3 regions of the Raoultella sp. genome follow, and region 3 is predicted to be linked to each of the others. Evidence: predicted binding sites of a transcription regulator. Region 3 holds the regulator's gene; each other region holds the start of a gene.
The links. The regulator Fur, encoded in region 3, represses iron uptake genes when iron is present. The targets are predictions, from matches to a motif close to ATAATAATGAGAACNACTATCAA.

Region 1 (7,103 bases), on a different contig from region 3:
TGATCCCTTGCTGATTGGGCTTGCTCATTGTCTCTGTCCTGCGCATCCGAAAGTAAGGATTTATAAGCCGTTTGGCTATCGTTTTACAGTCTGTATGTTAGATTGATGCAAATTACCGCCGGATGGCACGTAACGCCAACTTTTTACTGCGGCAGAGTCGATACAATCAGCGAATATATTTAGAATTTGGGCAGCGCTTTATGCTTCACAACAAGGAATGCAAATGAAGAAACTTTTCCCCATCCTCATCGGTCTGGGCCTGACTGGCTTCAGCGCCATGAGCCAGGCAGAAAACCTGATGCAGGTTTATCAGCAGGCGCGCGTCAGCAACCCTGACCTGCGTAAATCAGCAGCCGATCGTGATGCTGCATTCGAGAAGATCAACGAAGCACGTAGCCCGTTACTGCCTCAGCTTGGCCTGGGCGCGGATTATACTTACACCAATGGTTATCGCGACAGCAACGGCGTGAACTCGAACGTCACCAGCGGCTCGCTGCAGTTAACGCAGGTTCTTTTCGATATGTCGAAATGGCGCTCGCTGACGCTACAGGAAAAACAGGCTGGCATTCAGGACGTCACCTATCAGACGGACCAGCAAACGCTGATTCTGAACACCGCGACGGCTTACTTTAACGTTCTGAGTGCGATTGATACGCTTTCCTACACCGAAGCACAGAAACAGGCTATCTACCGCCAGTTGGATCAGACCACCCAGCGCTTTAACGTTGGCCTTGTGGCGATCACCGACGTGCAGAACGCCCGTTCACAGTACGATTCCGTGCTGGCAAACGAAGTGACCGCACGCAATAACCTTGACAACGCGGTAGAAGCGCTACGCCAGGTAACCGGCAACTACTATCCGCAACTGGCATCGCTGAACGTTGGCGGTTTTAAAACCAACAAGCCGCAGACGGTAAATGCGCTGCTGAAGGAAGCAGAAAACCGCAACCTGTCGCTGCTGCAAGCCCGTCTGAGCCAGGACCTCGCCCGCGAGCAAATTCGTCAGGCGCAGGATGGTCATCTGCCGACCTTGAATTTAACCGCCTCAACCGGGATATCGAACACCTCCTACAACGGTTCAAAAACCAACGATCCAACGCGCTATGGCGACACTGATGCCGGGCAGAACAAAATCGGCCTGAATTTCTCGCTGCCGCTGTATCAGGGCGGGATGGTTAACTCGCAGGTGAAACAGGCGCAGTACAACTTCGTTGGCGCCAGCGAACAGCTGGAAAGCGCGCATCGTAGCGTGGTTCAGACCGTTCGTTCTTCCTTTAATAACATCAATGCCTCTATCAGCAGCATCAACGCCTACAAACAGGCAGTGGTCTCTGCACAGAGCTCCCTTGATGCCATGGAAGCAGGTTATTCCGTGGGGACGCGTACCATCGTCGACGTACTGGATGCTACAACGACCCTGTACAACGCCAAGCAGCAGCTCTCCAGCGCACGTTATAATTACCTGATTAACCAACTGAACATTAAATCTGCGCTCGGTACCCTGAACGAACAGGATCTGGTTGCGTTGAATAACACCCTGGGCAAAGCTGTGTCGACCTCGCCAGATAGCGTCGCGCCGGAAACCCCGCAGCAGGATGCTAACGCTGATGGCTACAGCAGTAATGCGGCCCCAGCGGCAACACCGGCTTCGACCCGCGCCACGAAAACCAGCGGCACAAATCCTTTCCGCCAGTAATCGTCATGGCGTCATGGCGCTTCGCTTAACGAATTCCGCTAAGCGAAGCGCTAAACGTAAGGCAACGTAAAGATCCCCTCCTTTCCGCCCCTCTTCGCTTCATTTTCCACCACTCATCCTCTATCCTGAGCGTTAACAAACCGTAATACCACTGGGTCCAGGAAGACAAATATGAAACGGACAAAAAATATTAATCATGCCTCGTTCCGTAAAAGCTGGAGCGCGCGCCATCTGACGCCGGTCGCCCTTGCCGTGACGGCCGTATTTATGCTTGCCGGTTGTGAAAAAACTGACGAGACGGTTTCTCTGTACCAAAACGCCGATGACTGCTCTGCAGCCAACCCGGGGAAAAGCGCAGAATGCACCACTGCTTTCAACAATGCCCAGAAAGAAGCGGTACGTACCGCACCGAAATACGCCACGCGTGAAGATTGCGTCGCTGAATTCGGCGAAGGCCAGTGCCAGCAAACGCCGGCTCAGGCGGGCGTAGCGCCGGAAAACCAGGCGCAGGCGCAAAGCAGCGGCAGCTTCTGGATGCCGCTGATGGCAGGCTACATGATGGGCCGTCTGATGGGTGGCGGCATGGGTGCGCAGCAGCCGCTGTTCAGCTCGAAAAACCCGGCCAGCCCAGCCTATGGTCAGTACACCGATGCCGGTGGTAAGAGCTACGGTGCCGCGCAGCCAGGCCGGACGATGAACGTACCGAAGACGGCGATGGCGCCCAAACCGGCCACCACCAGCACCGTCACTCGCGGTGGGTTTGGTGAATCGGTCGCGAAACAATCCACCATGCAACGCAGCGCGGCGGGCACCACCTCGACTAATCGCTCAATGGGCGGCTAAATCACATGGAAAGAATCAGCATCACGGAGCGCCCGGACTGGCGTGAAAAGGCGACCGAATACGGTTTCAACTTTCATACTATGTATGGCGAGCCGTACTGGAGCGAAGAGGCCTATTACAGACTGACGCTGGCGCAGGTTGAGAAGCTTGAAGAGGTCACCGCCGGGCTGCACCAAATGTGTCTGCAGGCAGTGGAAAAAGTCGTCGCCAGCGATGAGCTGATGGTGAAGTTCCGCATCCCGAAACATACCTGGGGCTTCGTTCGTCAGTCGTGGAAAACCAACCAACCGTCGCTCTACTCACGCCTCGATCTGGCGTGGGACGGCGTAGGCGAGCCGAAGCTGCTGGAGAACAACGCCGACACGCCGACCTCGTTGTATGAAGCCGCTTTCTTCCAGTGGATTTGGCTGGAAGATCAAATGAACGCCGGCCAGTTGCCAGCAGGCAGCGACCAGTTCAACAGTCTGCAGGAAAAGCTGATCGCGCGTTTTGCCGAGCTGCGCGAACAGTTTGGCTTCCAGCTGCTGCATATGGCCTGCTGTCGCGATACCGAAGAAGATCGCGGCACCGTTCAGTATCTGCAGGACTGTGCCGCAGAAGCAGGTGTAGCCACCGAGTTTCTGTATATCGAAGATATCGGCCTGGGTGAAAAAGGTCAGTTTACCGACCTGCAGGATCAGGTTATTGGCAACCTGTTCAAGCTCTACCCGTGGGAGTATATGCTGCGCGAGATGTTCTCCACTAAACTGGAAGACGCGGGCGTGCGCTGGCTGGAACCGGCGTGGAAGAGCATCATTTCGAACAAAGCTCTGCTTCCGCTGCTGTGGGAGATGTTCCCGAACCACCCTAACCTGCTGGCGTCTTACTTCAGCGAAGATGCGCATCCGGAGATGGAGAAGTACGTCATTAAGCCGATCTTCTCCCGTGAAGGAGCCAACGTGTCGATCGTGGAAAACGGCAAAGTGCTAGAGGCGGTAGAGGGTCCCTACGGAGAAGAAGGCACGATCGTGCAGGAGTTTTATCCGCTGCCGAAGTTTGGCGACAGCTACACGCTGATCGGCAGCTGGCTCATCAACGATCAGCCAGCCGGTATCGGCGTACGCGAGGATCGGGCATTAATCACCCAAGATCTGTCGCGTTTCTACCCGCACATTTTCGTCGAATAAGATATCCCCCGGCAGCGCTGACGCCTGCCGGGGTTATCACATTCTCTTCTACGCCCCAATCAGCACCGACAGCATGCTCAGCGATCCCATCTCCATCCCTTCCACCGGAATAGATATCGGCTCTTCGCCGTCCCAGGTGCCCAGAACGTAGAGCAGCGGCAAGAAGTGCTCCGCCGTCGGATTAGAAAGCGATCCGCCCTCATGCGCCAGATAGTTCACCAGCGGATGCTCTGCCACCGGTCCCTTCCAGCTCAGGTTGCTTTTCACGTAGTCATTAAATGATTCTGCCCACGGGTAAGGCGTGCTCTCGCCATGCCAGCGTGCCGTTCTCAGGTTATGCACCACGTTACCGCTCGCCACCAGCATGATACCTTCATCACGTAGTGCCGCCAGCTTACGTCCCATTTCCATATGCCAGGCTGCCGGTTTGGTGCTGTCGATGCTCAGTTGCACCATCGGGATATCCGCATCGGGGTACATTTTTATCAGCACGCCCCATGAGCCATGATCGAAGCCCCAGGCTTCTTTATCCAGGACCACGGGCACCGGCGCCAACAGCTCAACCAGATGCTGCGCCAGTTCAGGAGAACCGGGAGCCGGGTAATGCGTATCGTACAGCGCCTGCGGGAAGCCGCCAAAATCGTGGATCGTCTTCGGCGTTTCCATGGCTGTTACCCCGGTACCGCGAGTAAACCAGTGCGCAGAAACCACAACGATAGCTTTTGGTCGCGGCAATGTTTCGCCCAGCTGCCGCCAGGCGCGGGTATAGATGTTATCTTCCAGCACGTTCATCGGGCTGCCGTGGCCTAAAAACAACGCTGGCATTCGGGTACGGGACATGGTGATATCCTTAAACAGAGGAATTGTGATGCCTTTACATTACGCGTTTTTGCATCAGGATAAACTCAGATAAGCATGATGATGATCGTCAGAAAATTTGAATGTAATTCGCTGTAAAGGGCGACATCTCCCTCTCGCCGTTAGCAGATACTCTGGCTATCATTAATGATAACCATTATCAAAGGAAATGAATGATGTCGTCACCCTTAATATTGACGCTGCTGGCGGGTAGCGCCACATTTATCGGGGCTATTTTTGGCGTTCTGGGCCAGAAGCCGTCCAACCGGCTGCTGGGATTTTCCCTCGGCTTTGCCGCAGGCATCATGCTGCTTATCTCACTGATGGAGATGCTGCCTGCCGCGCTGAACGCGGAAGGGATGTCGCCGCTGCTCGGTTACGGCATGTTTGTCATCGGCCTGCTGGGCTACTTTGCGCTCGACCGTCTTCTGCCACACGCGCATCCGCAGGATCTGATGTCGCCGGGTATACCGCGCCCACGTAACCTTCGCCGAACTGCAATTTTATTGACTCTGGGCATCAGCCTGCACAACTTCCCGGAAGGGATCGCCACCTTTGTGACGGCCAGTAATAACCTCGAGCTGGGAATGGGCGTCGCGCTGGCGGTCGCTTTACACAATATTCCCGAGGGGCTGGCGGTTGCCGGCCCGGTTTATGCCGCCACCGGTTCGCGGCATAAGGCGGTACTCTGGGCGGGCCTTTCCGGGATGGCGGAAATTCTCGGCGGCCTGCTGGCCTGGCTGATCCTCGGTAGCCTGGTGTCACCCGTCGTGATGGGCGCCATTATGGCGGCCGTTGCCGGGATCATGGTGGCGCTGTCAGTTGATGAGCTGATGCCGCTGGCAAAAGAGATCGATCCGCAGAGCAACCCAAGTTATGGCGTGCTGTGCGGGATGTCGGTGATGGGGTTAAGTCTGGTTGCGCTGCAGGCAATGGGCATTGGCTGATGACAAAAACAACAAAGCCCACGCGGAGGTGGGCTTTGCCATGACGCGGGGCCACAATCAGCTGGCTTTACGCTCATGTTCGCGGCGATAGGCCACCAGATCTTCAATGGTGACTACGGCCATATTATGCTTCTGCGCGAACGCAATGCACTCCGGCGCGCGCGCCATCGAGCCATCGTCGTTCGTCAGTTCACACAGCACGCCAGCCGGCTTAAAGCCCGCCAGCGTCACCAGGTCGATGGTCGCTTCAGTGTGACCGCCACGGGTCAGCACGCCGCCAGGCTGTGCGCGCAGCGGGAAGACATGACCAGGACGGTTAAGGTCAGAAGGTTTAGCGCCATCTGCAATAGCCGCGCGCACGGTGGTCACACGGTCAGCAGCGGAAACGCCAGTGGTGACGCCTTCTGCAGCTTCGATGGTCACAGTAAAGCCGGTGCCGTATGCACTGGTGTTGTTTTCCACCATCATCGGCAGGTCAAGCTGCTTACGGCGTTCATCGGTCAGGCACAGACAGACAATGCCGCTGCCGTGGCGAATGGTCAGCGCCATCTGCTCGACGGTCATGGTTTCGGCGGCGAAAATCATGTCGCCTTCGTTTTCACGGTCTTCATCATCAAGCACCATCACACCGCGGCCTTCGCGCAGTGCATTTAAAGCGTGTTCCACACGTTCAAAAGCGGTACCAAAAGAAGAAAGGAGCGTCTGATTCATGGTAAATAAACCTCATTAAAATTATGGTTACCAGAATCAGGGCAGTCTTAGGAGCGCCGGTTTAGCGGCAAAAGTCAACGCAAGCGGATCGAGACCCGACTGAGCCGTTACTCTCTCCCATCCGGACTTTAACCGTCGGCCCCGGAATTACACCGGATCTGCTGACCTTTCTGCTATTGCAGAAAGCGCTCGCGGGCTTTCAACGCCATGGTTGATTTACCGCCGGTGGGGAATTTCGCCCCGCCCTGAGAATAAGCGGAATCACTATAACGCTATTGATTATCATCGGCAATGCATAAGCTTCAAACATTTCTGGTTTATAGGCAGCGTCAATCGCACTACAATGAACGACAAACCGACCAGAGCAGGAAACCACCATGATTGACCCGAAAAAAATTGAACAAATCGCCCGCCAGGTCCATGAATCGATGCCGAAAGGCCTTCGCGATCTTGGGGAAGACGTCGAGAAAAAGATCCGTCAGGTACTCCAGTCTCAACTGACTCGTCTGGATTTGGTCAGTCGCGAAGAGTTTGATGTGCAGACGCAGGTGCTGCTGCGTACCCGCGAAAAACTGGCGCTGCTGGAGCAGCGTATCAGCGATCTGGAAAGCCGCGCGACCACCCCGACCGTCGAAGAGAAGCCGTAAAAAAACAACGGGCCCTCAGGCCCGTTGTGGTTTCAGTGTTCTCGCTCTGATTTCGACGCAACCTCTTCACTTACCTGACGACAGTAGAGTTCATAACGTTGGCAAAACCATTCACGATGATCTTCATCCATGTTGCCGACAATAGCCTGGAGATCAACGGTGTGTCCTTGCGCATGCATTCTGGCGAAACTCAGGGCCAGAAAATCAAAGTTCTTCATTGAATACAGTTCGTGAT
Region 2 (7,103 bases), on a different contig from region 3:
GATCTTTTGCAGAAGCCAGCAGTTTGTTACCCGCTTCACGATCCAGCACATCATCCGGCTGGCGACGGGCCGAACCGGCCAGCGGCAGCGAGCTGAAACGATCGCCCTCTTTGCGCAGTAGCAGCTCCGGGCTGGCACCCAGCAGCACGCCGCCGTCGGAGAGCGGCACGTGGAAATTAAAGCTGGCAGGATTCTGCGCGATCAGGCGCTCAAGCAGCGCGCCGCTGTCCGCTCGTTCACGGGTGGTAATATCGATCAGACGCGACAGGACAACCTTGTCCACTTCCGGCGTCGCAGTCAGCTCAGCCGCCCGCTCAACCATCGCCATAAACGTATCCTGTTGAGGAATCTCCTGACGATCCACAATATCCATTGCCGTCGGGGTGGAGAAGTAGCGCGCCGACTGCTGTTTACCGGTGCGGGAGAAATTCTCCCAGCGCTCGGGAATAAACAACTCAGAAGGCTGGTTGGTATCAAACGGGATAGCGCCGACCATCAACGGTTTACGGATCCCGGCAGCCTTAGCATCGGTAAACGCGGCCATCATGTTCTGCTGGAATTTCCCGTTGAGCAGCGCGCCATCGGCGGCAGAATGAGAAAAACGGCGAAAACAGCCCGCGGTACGAAAACTGCGGTACGGCGACATAAAGAAGAAGCTTTCCGGCGACAGAGTCATTTTTTGTTCCTGTACATCCTCGGCCAATGACGTTTCCATATCATTCTCCAAAAACGATAAAGATATTACGAATAATTATCATTTATATTTTGGTTGGCTAACCTAAAAGGTATTGCCTGCCATGTCAACCGTACAAACGGCATGTTGTGCGACTTACGCTTGCATCCACCTGCGACAAAGTTGAAAATGAGACGCATTTATATCAACTTAATCAGGATGCGAATTCGTGAATTTGTCCACATTATGTCGCCGTACCCTGCTGGCCTGCGGGCTGGTGCTTTTAGGAATGACCTCCGCTCTGGCGGCCGACTGGCCGCGTCAGGTGACCGATAGCCACGGCGTGCATACGCTGGAAAGCAAACCACTGCGCATCGTCTCCACCAGCGTCACTCTCACCGGATCCTTACTGGCGATTGACGCGCCCGTCATCGCCAGCGGCGCAACCACGCCGAACAACCGCGTAGCGGATGATCAGGGATTTCTGCGTCAATGGAGCGCCGTCGCGAAAGAACGTAAGCTCGCACGCCTGTACATCGGCGAACCCAGCGCCGAAGCCGTGGCCGCACAAATGCCGGATCTGATTCTGATTAGCGCTACCGGCGGTGATTCCGCCTTCGCGCTATACGACCAGCTCTCCACCATCGCACCGACGCTCATAATTAATTACGACGACAAAAGCTGGCAGGCGCTGCTGACTGAACTGGGGCACATCACCGGCCAGGAAAAGCAGGCGACGGCGCGCATTGCGGAGTTCAATAAGCAGCTCGCCACGCTGAAGCAACAGATGACACTGCCACCGCAGCCGGTGAGCGCACTGGTCTATACCGCCGCCGCCCACAGCGCCAACCTGTGGACGCCGGAATCCGCTCAGGGCCAGATGCTTGAACAACTGGGCTTCACGCTGGCGACTTTGCCTGCCGGTCTGCATACCAGCCAGAGCCAGGGAAAACGCCATGACATTATCCAGCTGGGCGGCGAGAATTTAGCCGCTGGCCTGAATGGCAAAAGCCTGTTCCTGTTCGCTGGCGACGATAAAGATGCGGCGGCCATTTACGCCAACCCGCTGCTGGCGCACCTCCCGGCGGTAGAGAACAAACGCCTCTATCCGCTCGGTACAGAAACATTCCGTCTCGATTACTACAGTGCCATGCTGGTGCTGCAACGCCTCGCTACCCTCTTCGGCTAATCTTCATTCCCGGCAGGCGCAGCGCCTGGCCGGGAAATTTCACCGCCTTTAACTTTCGCTGACCGTCTCAGGGCGCTGGAAGCGACGCAACTCCCGCAGCAGTCCCATCAGTATTACGCCGACAATCACCAGCACCCAACCGCTGGCGCTCGCCGACGCTACCGGGGTCATCATCGCCCCCAGCCCGCCCAGCAACGCGGCGCCAATGGCATCACCAGTGACGTTCTGCGCGGTCCACAGGCCGTTAATTCGCCCGAGCATCGCTTCCGGCGTCTGGGTCTGAATCAGGGTGTACTGCAACAGAGAGCTGATTGCGCTCAGCCAGCCAAACAGGGCCAGACACAGCGCGCCCAGCGCCCAGAACGGCATCAGGCTGAACAGCGCGATGGCGACAAATGAGCCGACGGTAGTCATTAGCATCAGGGCGCCCGGTTTTGCCGTTTGTGCCAGTTGACCGCTGGTCAACGCCCCCAGCGCTGCCCCCAGCGGAATAGCGGCATACAGCAAACCAATCTGCGAGGCCGACATCTGCCAGCCGTCGGCCAGCGCCGGGTAAAGCACCCGCACCGCGCTCGCCATGGTCAGCAGGCCGCCCAACAGGGCAATGCCGCCAATCAGCGGGCTATTGAAGAGGAACTTCAGCCCCGCCAGCAATGACCTTAGCGGGTGTTCCCGCGGTTGCGGCGGTGGCGGTAGCCGCGGCAACCTCAGCAGGGTCAGGGTGGTGATAAACGTACCCGCCGCCGCCAGGCCATAGTTCCAGGCCACCCCGCCGGTGGCCAGCAGCAGACCGCCGATCAGCGGCGAAATCACCGAACCCAGACGCACCGTCAGCATGGTGATCGCGCCGGCCTGCATCAGGTTTTCACGCCCGACCAGCGCCGGCGTCGCCGCCAGCAGCGCCGTCACGCCCAGCGAAGCAAAAAAACCGTCCCAGATACCCAGCAGATAGATAGCGATGAGCGACGGCTCAGGCAGCAGCGCGTTGAGGCTCAGACCGACAAACCCCACACCGCAGGTCCCTCGCGCCAGCAGAATCAAACGTTTCCGCTCATAGCGATCCGCCAGCACACCGCCGACCATCAGGCCAACAAACATGGAGCAGCCGGTCAAAGTGACCGAGAGCCCCACCTGCCAGGTAGAGTGGGTCATCATCTGGATTTGGACCGGAATCGCCACGCCCAGCAGGCCGAGCGACAGGATCGAGATAAAACGGGCGATAAAGACGGCGCGAAACGCCGGATGGGTTTGCAGCAGACTAAGGTTCAGCAGCCGGGATTGTCGGTTCATGACAGCGCCTTGTTATTCTTTTCCATCAACGCGCGATCGTTCAGGCAGCGTGCTTATTGGCAGTACTTCCTTAGCCCGGTCATACGGTTAGCGATACTTCCAGGCAAGCGTGCGTTTGCCGCCGCGATGCATTCTGAATGATTTTGCGTATACCATTCTTGTGGGCCGCCATGCTAACATAACTGAATAGAATCGATAACGATAATTACTATCATTATCATGTCAGGGATGTGAATTATGTCGTTTTCTACGACCACGGTGCGCGCCGTTGCCGTACCGGGTCTGTTACTCGTTTTAGCCTTTGCTATCGCTCTCAGCCTGCTGATTGGCGCCAAACCTCTTCCAGTGAGCGTCGTCGTGGAGGCTTTTTCCGGTACCTGTCAGAGTGCCGACTGTACGATCGTGCTGGACGCCCGGTTGCCGCGAACCCTGGCGGGACTGCTGGCCGGCGCCGCGCTGGGCCTGGCAGGATCGCTGATGCAGACTCTGACGCGTAATCCCCTTGCCGACCCCGGCATTCTCGGGGTGAACTCTGGCGCCAGCTTCGCGATTGTGCTGGGTGCCGCGCTGTTTGGCATCCACTCCCCGCAGGAACAGCTGCTGATGTCGTTTTGCGGCGCGTTTGGCGCCTCGCTGCTGGTGGCCTTTACCGGCAGTCAGGGCGGCGGTCAGCTCAGCCCGGTACGTCTGACGCTAGCCGGTGTGGCGCTGGCGGCCGTGCTGGAAGGGCTCTCCAACGGGATTGCGCTCCTCAATCCTGATGTCTATGACCAGCTACGTTTCTGGCAGGCCGGCTCGCTGGATATCCGCACCCTGCAGACGCTGAAAATCGTCCTCCTGCCGGTGGTGATTGCCGCCGCCGTGACGCTGCTATTAAGCCGGGCGTTGAACAGCCTGAGTCTCGGCAGCGATACCGCTACTGCGCTCGGTAGCCGGGTCGCCCGTACGCAGGTTATCGGCCTGCTGGCGATTACCGTGCTCTGCGGTAGCGCCACGGCGGTGGTTGGCCCGATAGCCTTTATCGGCCTGATGATGCCGCATATGTCGCGCTGGCTGGTCGGCGCTGACCATCGCTGGTCGTTGCCGGTCACCTTACTGGCCACCCCTGCTCTGCTGCTGTTTGCCGATGTACTGGGTCGCCTGCTGGTCCCCGGCGAACTGCGAGTCTCGGTGGTCAGTGCCTTTATCGGCGCGCCGGTGCTGATTTGGCTGGTGCGCCGTCAGCCGCGCGGAGGTGCAGTATGATCGCCCCTTCCCGCCGACTGCTACTCAGCTGTCTGATTCTGCTGGCCGCCAGCCTGCTGGTCTCCCTCTGGGGCCTCGGCAGTGGGCTGGTGCCGTTAAGCGTCGAGCAGGTGCTTTCCGCTCTGCTGGGCGATGCGCCACGTAACATCACTATGGTGGTCACCGAATGGCGACTGCCGCGGGTGCTGATGGCCCTGCTGATCGGTGCGGGGCTTGGCGTCAGCGGCGCCATTTTTCAGTCGCTGATGCGTAACCCGCTGGGCAGCCCGGACGTGATGGGCTTCAACACCGGCGCCTGGAGCGGCGTGCTGGTGGCGATAGTGATGTTCGGCCAGAACCTGGCGGCGATTGCGCTGGCGGCGATGACCGGCGGCGTGTTGACCGCGCTGGTGGTGTGGCTGCTGGCCTGGCGCAACGGCATCGAAACGTTCCGCCTGATTATTATCGGCATCGGCGTTCGCGCCATGCTGGTGGCCTTCAATACCTGGCTGCTGCTGCGCGCCTCGCTGGAGACCGCTCTCTCTGCCGGACTATGGAATGCCGGCTCGCTCAATGGCCTGACCTGGAGCAAAACCTGGCCCTCGGCGCCGCTGATTGTGCTGATGCTGGTCGCGGCGGCGCTGCTGGCGCGTCGCATGCGCCTGCTGGAGATGGGCGACGATACCGCCTGCGCGCTCGGCGTGCGGGTGGAACGTTCGCGCCTGCTGATGATGCTGGTGGGCGTGGTGCTGACCGCCGCTGCCACCGCGTTAGCCGGACCGATCTCGTTTATCGCCCTGGTCGCGCCGCATATCGCCCGTCGCCTGAGCGGCACCGCGCGCTGGGGGCTAACCCAATCGGCGCTCTGCGGCGCGCTGCTGCTAGCGCTGGCTGACTACAGCGCCCAGCGCCTGTTTATGCCCTATCAATTACCGGTGGGAGTGATGACCGTCAGCCTCGGCGGCATCTATCTCATCGCGCTGTTAATTCAGGAGTCCCGCAAAAAATGACCGCCGAAACGACCCGTTTGCGCGGCGACCAGCTAACCCTGGCGTACGGCAAAAAGACCATCGCCGAATCGCTGAATGTGACCATTCCTGACGGCCATTTCACCGCGATCATTGGCCCTAACGGCTGCGGGAAATCGACGCTGCTGCGTACCCTGAGTCGCCTGATGACGCCGGCCAGCGGCCATGTCTATCTCGACGGTGAGCAGATCCAGCGCTATGCCAGCAAAGAGGTGGCGAAGCGTATCGGTCTGCTGGCGCAAAATGCCACTACGCCGGGGGATATTACCGTTCAGGAGCTGGTGGCGCGCGGCCGCTATCCGCATCAGCCGCTGTTTACCCGCTGGCGTAAAGAGGATGATGAGGCGGTCAACAGCGCCATGGGGGCGACCGGAATAACCGACCTGGCACGACAAAGTGTCGATACGCTCTCCGGCGGCCAACGGCAGCGGGCCTGGATTGCGATGGTGCTGGCGCAGGAAACGGCCATTATGCTACTCGACGAGCCCACCACCTGGCTGGATATCAGCCATCAAATCGACCTGCTGGAGCTGCTGAGTGAGCTGAATCGCGAGAAGGGATATACCCTGGCGGCGGTACTGCACGACCTCAACCAGGCCTGCCGCTACGCAACACATCTGATTGCCTTGCGCGAGGGTAAAATCATTGCCGAGGGGGCGCCAAAAGAGATTGTCACCGCCGAATTGATCGAGCAGATTTACGGCCTGCGCTGCATGATCATCGACGATCCGGTCGCCCATACCCCTCTGGTGGTACCGCTGGGGCGCCGGTAGTGAGTTCCATGACGGCCACACTCCCGGCTCGCGCTGCGCTTAGCCGGGCTACACAATCGTGCAGAAACCGTAGCCCGGGTAAGGCGCTTGCGCCGTAACCCGGGAGTTTATCTATCCTTACCCCAATATCTCCCGCACGACCGGACCAATCGATGCGAAGGCCTGCGGGGAGATAATGTCCACGTGGGCGCAGTTCTGGCTAAAGACCTCCAGTTCACCCACCCAGGGGCCCCATACCGCCTGCGGATCCATCCCCGCCGGACGCGTTTTCTCCGCCACAAACAGTGTCGCCTTGCCATCAAACTTCGCACTATGCGCGGTGGTCAGCAGGCGTACCGCATCGCCATAGTTGCCCTCGATGACACGGAACAGCTCACCGGAAGCCTGTCCCTGCTGGGCAGCAAGGAAGGCTTCTCGTTCACGTGCAATCTCGGCCAGCACTTCCGGGTCCAGACCGTTAGCCTCTTTCTCCGCCCAGTTCTGCGTCTCCGGCGGCCAGGTGTCCAGCAAGCCCAGGAACGCCACCGCTTCGCCGCGCTGGCGTAAGCGGGCGGCAATCCCCTGTGCAAGCGTCCCGCCGAGGGAATAGCCAAACAGGTAATAGGGCCCGTGCGGTTGCTGCGCCAGCAGGGTCTGCAGATGCTGTTCGCACACTTCATCGAGGTTTGCCGCGTTCATCATCGGCCCTTCCGGACGCGGTGACTGAATGCCGGTGATCGACCAGCGCGGGCTAAGATAACGGGCCAGCACGCTGAATTGCCAGGCAAAACCCGAAGCCGGATGGAAGCAGAACAGCGTCGGCCCTTCGCTAACGCGTAGCGGCAGAATCGCATCAAAGCCCAGGCGTTGCGCCTGCTCATCGCTGAGATCGGATCCCAGCAGCGCGCTCAGTTTCCCCACCGTCGAGGCGACCATCACCTGCCCTG
Region 3 (7,103 bases):
GGAAATTGCGCCGCCGATTGGTAACCAGATAAAGTTGGAAATGCCAACCAGCATCGTGACAATCAGGCTATCCCGCGCGCTGAGGTGCAAAACCGTTCTTCCATAGGTCGGGGTATAGACGGTTATAAAATAAAATGTGGTTGTCGTCATCGCCACCAGCAGAGTGCCAGCGCCGATGATGCGCCAGTTTTTAGCCATCGTGGTGAAAATCTCCTGGGTGTCAGGACGATGGGTCCGATGTAAAAAGGCTTCCGTTTCCTGGAGCGAGCGGCGTAAAACAAAAATTAGCGGAATAATCATACAGCCAATAAAGAAGGGGATCCGCCAGCCCCATTCGGAAATCTCATCGTGCCCCAGCGTGGCGTTCAGAGCGTAGCCAATCAGTGCAGCAAAGACGATCGCCACCTGTTGGCTGGCAGACTGCCAGCTGGTATAGAAGCCTTTATTTCCTGGCGTGGCGATCTCAGAGAGATAAACGGAAACCCCGCCTAACTCCACGCCAGCGGAAAACCCCTGTAGCAACCGCCCCAGTAAAACCAACACTGGTGCCAGGATGCCGATGGTTTGATAACCGGGAACCAGGGCGATCAGCAGCGTGCCACAGCCCATGATCGCCAGGGTCACCATTAGCCCTTTGCGTCGACCGATTCTGTCGATATAGGCGCCCAGCACAATAGCCCCGATAGGGCGCATCAAAAAACCGGAGCCAAAAACGGCAAAGGTCAACATTAATGCGGCGAACTCACTCTCCGCCGGGAAGAAGGTCTTTGCGATATAGGTAGCGTAAAAACCGAACAGAAAAAAGTCGAACTGTTCGAGGAAATTACCGCTGGTCACACGCAGTATTGCGCCGAAGGTTCCGGCGCGCGATGTGGATTGAGTCATAGGGTTTGCTCTCCATTGTCTTTATCTTGTATTTATAGAGGTAAGAGTGTGTGGGTTAGTCGCCAGCGACCCCCGTTTGCTTTCCACGGCGCTTCTCTATCGCCCATTTGAGTAAAGAAGCGCAGCGGTAAAATCCGTGGGCAAATTTTCCGTAAGGGATAGTCAAAAAGAGTGCCATGACCACGCCGAGATGGATGGCGAGCAGAATACCCATCCACGATGTTTCTCTCCCCGCCAGTAGTCCCAGGCCAGTCAGACTGGTCAGCAACAGCAGCAATATAAAGCCGCGATCCATCGGCTTCTGCCGCGGGTCGCCATGCAGCGCTGAGCGTTTCAGATTCAGCCACAGCAGGCCCGCCGGGCCGACAACAAGACCAATACCGCCCAGCGTGCCGAGGAGCACCGGAACGCTGAAAAACGGGTAGGGCGCTTCCCAACCGGCGAAGTAGTGATATCCCGTCGCAACCAGGGTAGCAGTGAAACAGAGCATAAAACCGTAGAAGGTGAAGTGGTGAAAGCGACGGCGCATTAACGTAAAGGCATCATCCGCTTCGTTACAGCCCTTGCCGTGTCCGCCATCAAGATATTTCAGCGTCAACGCGTTGTGTGAGGCCTCGGCAATGTCTGCGGAGCGCGGCGTGCCGGGAGAGATCTCTCGCCAGAAGCGGACAACGCCCGCCATGAGCAAACCGATCGCCACAATAAACACCGAACCAAACATCCACGCCAGCAGACTGTGCGGGAAGATTTGGTAGAAATCGCCCGCTAAAGGGGGATGAATCAGCGAGCCTTTCAACCCCATCGCGAGGAGTAAAAAGAGAATCAGGCCAAAGACCAGCGTCAGCGTAACGGTCACGCCCGCCCGGCGATACAGCGCGCCGAAAGCGGCTGGTTGGGCATAATGTTGATACGTTTCCAGCCTGACTTCTGCCATCGCCTTCGGCACGTTAATCGCAAATTCATGCGGCGGCGCGTACTGACAGGCATGCAGACAGGCACCGCAGTTGTGGCACAGGTTCGCCAGATAATTAATATCTGCTTTACCGAATTCAAGGCGCTGGGTCATCGCCGGGAACACCGCGCAAAAGCCTTCACAATAGCGACAGGCATTACAGACCTGCATGACGCGTTCGACTTCTGCTTCTGGCTCGCTAAGAATTTGAGCCTCGATGATTAATTTCTCAAGCGGCTTCATGGTGCGCCTCCTTACCTGCGGCCAGGGCGGCCTCTTTGCCGGCGATACGCCCAAAGGTCGTGCCGATAGACATGCCAACGCCTGCGGTATAGCCTTTACCAAGCACGTTGCCGGCCATCATCTCGCCAGCAACGAACAGATTGCGGCTTGGCTGTCCGGCGAAGTGAACCGCCGCATGTTCATTCACTTTCAGCCCCAGATAGGTGAAAGTTATCCCCGGTCTCAGGGCATATCCGTAGTAAGGCGGGGTATCGATCGGGCGTGCCCAGTGAGTTTTCGGCGGCGTCAGACCGGCCGTTACGCAGTTATCAAGGGTGGTATGATCGAATTGTCCCGGCTGGCAGGCCTGATTGTATTGATTCACCGTGTGGGTAAAGCGCATAGCATCCAGGCCTAGCTGGCGGGCCAGTTCTTCCAGCGTATTAGCCTGCGCGCCAGGGAAAACCGGCGGCATAAAGTGGCCGATCGCTTTACTGTCGATAATGGAATAACCAATTTGCCCCGGCTGGTGGGCAACAAGACGTCCCCAGATGGCGTAACGCTTCGGCCAGAAATCTTCGCCTTCATCATAAAAGCGATCCGCGTCACGGTTAACCACCACCCCTAACGAGACACAGTCCACGCGGGTACAGATGCCACCGTCATACAGCGGTGCTCTGGCATCAATCGCCACGCAGTGCGACTGAGAGGGATCGCCGATAATATCTGCACCAGCATCGATCATAAATTTGAGCAGTACCCCCTGATTAAAGCGGGTGCCGCGAATGAGAAAGTTATCGGCAGGCCACTCGCCGCGCGCGTTTTCCCCCCAGGCTTCACGGAGCCATTGGCGGTTGGATTCGAAACCACCGGCAGCAAGTACGCAGGATTTGGCGGCAATGCGCTCCTCTCCCGCGATGGCTGCGACAAACGTGCCGTTGCGTAGCTCAAGCGCCTGCACCGGCGTATTGTAACGAATTTGTACGCCCAGCTTTTCCGCGCTCCGGTAGTAGGCATTCACCAGGGCTTTGCCGCCACCCATGAAGAACGCATTGGTCCGCGCCACGTGCAGTGCCCCGGAGAGGGGAGGCTGAAAGTTAACGCCGTGCTGGCGCATCCAGTCGCGACATTGCGACGAGGTGCGGATCACCAGACGCGCCAGCGCTTCATTGGTATTGCCTTCGGTGACTCGCCAGAGATCCTGCCAGAATTCCTCTTCGGTATAGCTGTCCACCAGCACATCCTGCGGCGCATCGTGCATGCAGCGTAAATTGCGGGTATGCTGGGAATTTCCCCCGCGCCATTCGCGTGGGGCAGCCTCAAGCAACAGCACCGACGCTCCTGCTTCGCGGGCGGTTAAGGCGGCACATAACGCGGCATTGCCTCCGCCAATCACCAGTACATCAACCATCGTAGACTCCATTACTCTTTAACCAATTGTTAAATCTGTAATTGAAATGTATACGCAGGAGTTGTGTGGGCGCTATGCTGCTCGGCTAAAGACCTCTTTAGTTGGCGTAAAGAGTGGCCCCAGGCCAGTGGCCAGTTTCCACCAGCTGGCGCATGACTTTGCTGAGCACCACGCGGGCGGCGAGGCCTGCCGGAGTGAGCTCATCGTCAGACAGGCTCACTAAAAAGTTGGGGCGACTGAGTATCGGGTTATGGACGCCGATCACTCTTAATGCCTCTTTATCAAGGTGGGAAATTGCAGCCCCGGGCTGCAGTGTCGCTCCAAGACCGCTGCGCACGGCGCGCATCAGTAGGGTCAGACCATCAATTTCGGCGGCAATGTCCAGCTTCAGGGCATGTTCCTGGCTGATAGCCTCTAGCCTGCCGCGCAGGCCGTGACCCTGACTGGGCATAATCAGGGGAATATTCGCCAGCTGCGAGGGGGAAATGGTGTCGTCAGCAATCTCGGTCAGTACGGCGTAGGTTCCAATCAAAAATAGCCGTTCTTCGAGGATGGGTCTGGCGCTCCAGCGCAGGATTTTCTCTTTCTGGAAAACGACGGCTAAATCAATTTGGCGGGTGTTGATCATTCGTTCCAGATTGCCGGAGAGACTTTCCACGACGTGCAGGCGCACATCAGCATAGCTTTCCCGCATCGCATTAATAAAAGGCATCCCCAGTATTGATGCGGTGCTGGGAGCCATGCCGACGCTGACGTGCCCGGACAGGCGAGCTTCCCGGGCAGCAAGGATCGCATCATCAGCATGGCGTAGCGCCAGCTGCGCCTGAGAGTAAAAGGCCAGGCCAGCATTGGTGGGAGTGACGCCGCGTGAGGTGCGCTGCAGCAGGCGAATGGAGAGTTCATTTTCCAGGCGTGTCATTTGCTGGCTGAGCGCCGAGACGCCAATATTGAGATCGAGCGCAGCGCTGCCCATGCTGCCGGTTTCCACAATCCGGACGAAGTAACGTAGCTGACGAAGTTCCATGTCGATTCTCGGGTAAGACGGAAAGGAATTTCACAGTAAAGCAACATCGCCCGGGAGGGAAGGTCGAGCGGCAGATTCCACGCATAAAAAAAGCCAACTGTCAGGTTGGCTTTTTGCGCTTAACGCGGCAGGAAAATTACTTTTCCTGCGCGTCGTGTGCATGTTCATCTTCACGGCAGTCGCCTTCCGCACAGTGACCGTAAAGGTACAGGCTGTGGTTGGTCAGGCGGATGCCATGACGGTGGGCGATTTCACGCTGACGCGCTTCGATAGACTCATCGCTGAATTCGATCACTTTGCCACAATCGAGGCAAATAAGGTGATCGTGATGATGCTGCTGGGTCAGTTCGAAAACAGATTTACCGCCTTCGAAGTTGTGGCGAGTCACAATGCCAGCATCGTCGAACTGGTTCAGCACGCGATAAACAGTAGCGAGACCAATCTCTTCACCCATGTCGATCAGGCGCTTGTATAAATCTTCCGCACTGACGTGATGGTTATCCGGTTCCTGCAGGACTTCCAGGATTTTTAATCGTGGAAGTGTGACTTTCAGGCCAGCCTTCTTTAATGCGGTATTGTTGTCAGTCATGCGGAATCTGTCCTGTTGCTAAACGATCTACTTCCATCAGCGGAAGTAATACAGAGAATCACCCGATGCAATGCGTCTCATTATAGAACTGCCATCGTCAAATGAAAACTGCAAGTATCGGGCCTTGTATGCTGTCAAAAACGAGGCACCAGCTACAAACTGCGTCACCTGACCTCGTTAAATCAGAGGACATTGTACAGATATGTGATTAAAAGTTAAAAACTTGTAGCTATTTGTTTGATTGCTTCTATCTATTAATGCGGCGAAAATTTATGATAACGCCACACAATCATCCGGCATCAGGCGTTTTTGATCTCTTCGAGGTGCAGTTCTTCAGCGACCTGCTTAACCCATTTATCCACGCGTTCGTTGGTCAGTTCCGGCTGGCGGTCTTCATCGATAGCCAGACCGACAAAATGATCGTCATCCGCCAGGCCTTTAGAGGCTTCAAAATGATAGCCCGCAGTTGGCCAGTGGCCAACGATGGTGGCGCCGTGCGGCTCAATGATATCGCGGATGGTGCCCAGCGCGTCACAGAAGTATTCCGCGTAGTCTTCCTGATCGCCGCAGCCAAACAGCGCAACCAGTTTACCGTTAAAGTCGACCTCTTCCAGCGTCGGGAAAAAATCATCCCAGTCGCACTGAGCTTCACCGTAGTACCAGGTCGGAATGCCGAGCAGCAGGATATCGTAGGCTTGCAGATCTTCTTTACTGCTCTTGGCAATGTCGTGAACATCAGCAACATCTTTACCAAGCTGCTTCTGAATCATTTTTGCAATATTCTCGGTGTTGCCCGTGTCGCTGCCAAAAAAGATGCCGATGATTGCCATGAGTAAAATAACCTCTTGAAACTTAATGATGTGGTAGTGGCGTAATGCCCGCAGATAAAGGCAATCATAGCAGAACAGGGGAGGGCGCGGAAACAGCAATCACGCCCGACTGCACACTCTGCTACATGAAAGTCTTTTTTTTAAGGATTTTCAGGCTTTGTCCCAACCGCGCAGGGTTGCCAGCTGGTTCATTAGCATCTCTTCGATCAAATCGCTGCGGTTCATATTGCGAGCTTCCGCCAGTTCGTTGAGCGCATCAACCGCTTCAGCGTTGAGCTTTAACTCCACACGCTTCAGGCCGCGAACTTTATCGCGTTTGAGCTGATTGCGTTTATTTATGCGCAGTTGTTCATCGCGCGAAAGCGGATTGGTCTTTGGTCTACCCGGGCGACGCTCGGTTGCGAACAAATCTAATGTCGTACGGTCCGTTTGTTCTTTTGCCATGATTCAGAGTGACTTCGGGGAAACAAGTTGCCGGGCTATAGCCGACACAGATAGCGCGCCATAATACATCAGGCGAACCGCTGCGCCAACGACCGCGGGCATTCTGCAGCGCGGTCGGGCAGTTTTTAGTCAGTTAAGCCTGCAAAGCGGTTAGATAGCGACGAATAGCGCGCAGGACGGCTTCCGGTTTCTCCGCATGTACCCAGTGGCCGGCACCGGCGATGACGTGCGCCCGCGCCTGCGGGAACTGGGCGAGCAGGGTATCGCGGTAGTCATCGGTGACGTAGGGAGAGTTGCCCCCCGGAATGAACAAGGTCGGATGGGGCCAGGCGGGAACCGTGTGCCAGCCCACGATGTGCGGATATTGATCCCATAATACCGGCACATTAAAGCGCCACTGGCCGTCAACAAAAGATTTCAGCAGAAACTGAATTACGCCTTCTTCCTGTAGATGTTCCCGCATCACTGCGGCCGCCTGCTGACGAGACGCGGCACCAGCGTCGGTGACGGCATTAATGGCGTTGAAAATTTCATCATGGCGACGCACGTGGTAGTCCACCGGGGCAATATCAATGGCGACCAGGCCAGCGATGCGCTCCGGTGCCAGCGCGGTGAGCGCCATGACCGCTTTCCCCCCCATCGAATGACCAATAAAGGTGGCTTTCTCGATCTGCCGATCGTCAAGAGTATCGATCAGATCCTGCGCCATCGCCGCGTAGGTCATCTCCGGTGAACGGGGGGAAAGA

Region 1: zupT (zinc transporter ZupT) is a predicted target of Fur. The motif match lies at 4,705-4,727, and genes of this name have one in related genera.
Region 2: fepD (Fe(3+)-siderophore ABC transporter permease) is a predicted target of Fur. The motif match lies at 3,351-3,373, and genes of this name have one in related genera.

What each region holds. Positions count from the first base shown of each region.
Region 1 covers NZ_JBCNNS010000004.1:55,787-62,889, reverse strand. Annotated here, with positions in the region: gene nudF (ADP-ribose diphosphatase) at 1-28, opposite strand, end outside; gene tolC (outer membrane channel protein TolC) at 224-1,696, shown strand; gene ACZAHD_RS01310 (DUF1190 family protein) at 1,868-2,539, shown strand; gene ACZAHD_RS01305 (glutathionylspermidine synthase family protein) at 2,545-3,705, shown strand; gene ygiD (4,5-DOPA-extradiol-dioxygenase) at 3,754-4,545, opposite strand; gene zupT (zinc transporter ZupT) at 4,740-5,510, shown strand; gene ribB (3,4-dihydroxy-2-butanone-4-phosphate synthase) at 5,568-6,221, opposite strand; FMN riboswitch at 6,327-6,478, opposite strand; gene ubiK (ubiquinone biosynthesis accessory factor UbiK) at 6,599-6,868, shown strand; gene glgS (cell surface composition regulator GlgS) at 6,901-7,103, opposite strand, start outside.
Region 2 covers NZ_JBCNNS010000028.1:13,985-21,087, reverse strand. Annotated here, with positions in the region: gene entC (isochorismate synthase EntC) at 1-715, opposite strand, end outside; gene fepB (Fe2+-enterobactin ABC transporter substrate-binding protein) at 963-1,862, shown strand; gene entS (enterobactin transporter EntS) at 1,911-3,152, opposite strand; gene fepD (Fe(3+)-siderophore ABC transporter permease) at 3,390-4,397, shown strand; gene fepG (iron-enterobactin ABC transporter permease) at 4,394-5,386, shown strand; gene fepC (iron-enterobactin ABC transporter ATP-binding protein) at 5,383-6,177, shown strand; gene entF (enterobactin non-ribosomal peptide synthetase EntF) at 6,295-7,103, opposite strand, start outside.
Region 3 covers NZ_JBCNNS010000017.1:43,503-50,605, forward strand. Annotated here, with positions in the region: gene tcuC (tricarballylate/proton symporter TcuC) at 1-885, opposite strand, end outside; gene tcuB (tricarballylate utilization 4Fe-4S protein TcuB) at 941-2,080, opposite strand; gene tcuA (FAD-dependent tricarballylate dehydrogenase TcuA) at 2,067-3,470, opposite strand; gene tcuR (tricarballylate utilization LysR family transcriptional regulator TcuR) at 3,568-4,494, opposite strand; gene fur (ferric iron uptake transcriptional regulator) at 4,631-5,083, opposite strand; gene fldA (flavodoxin FldA) at 5,383-5,913, opposite strand; gene ybfE (LexA regulated protein) at 6,064-6,357, opposite strand; gene ybfF (esterase) at 6,491-7,103, opposite strand, start outside.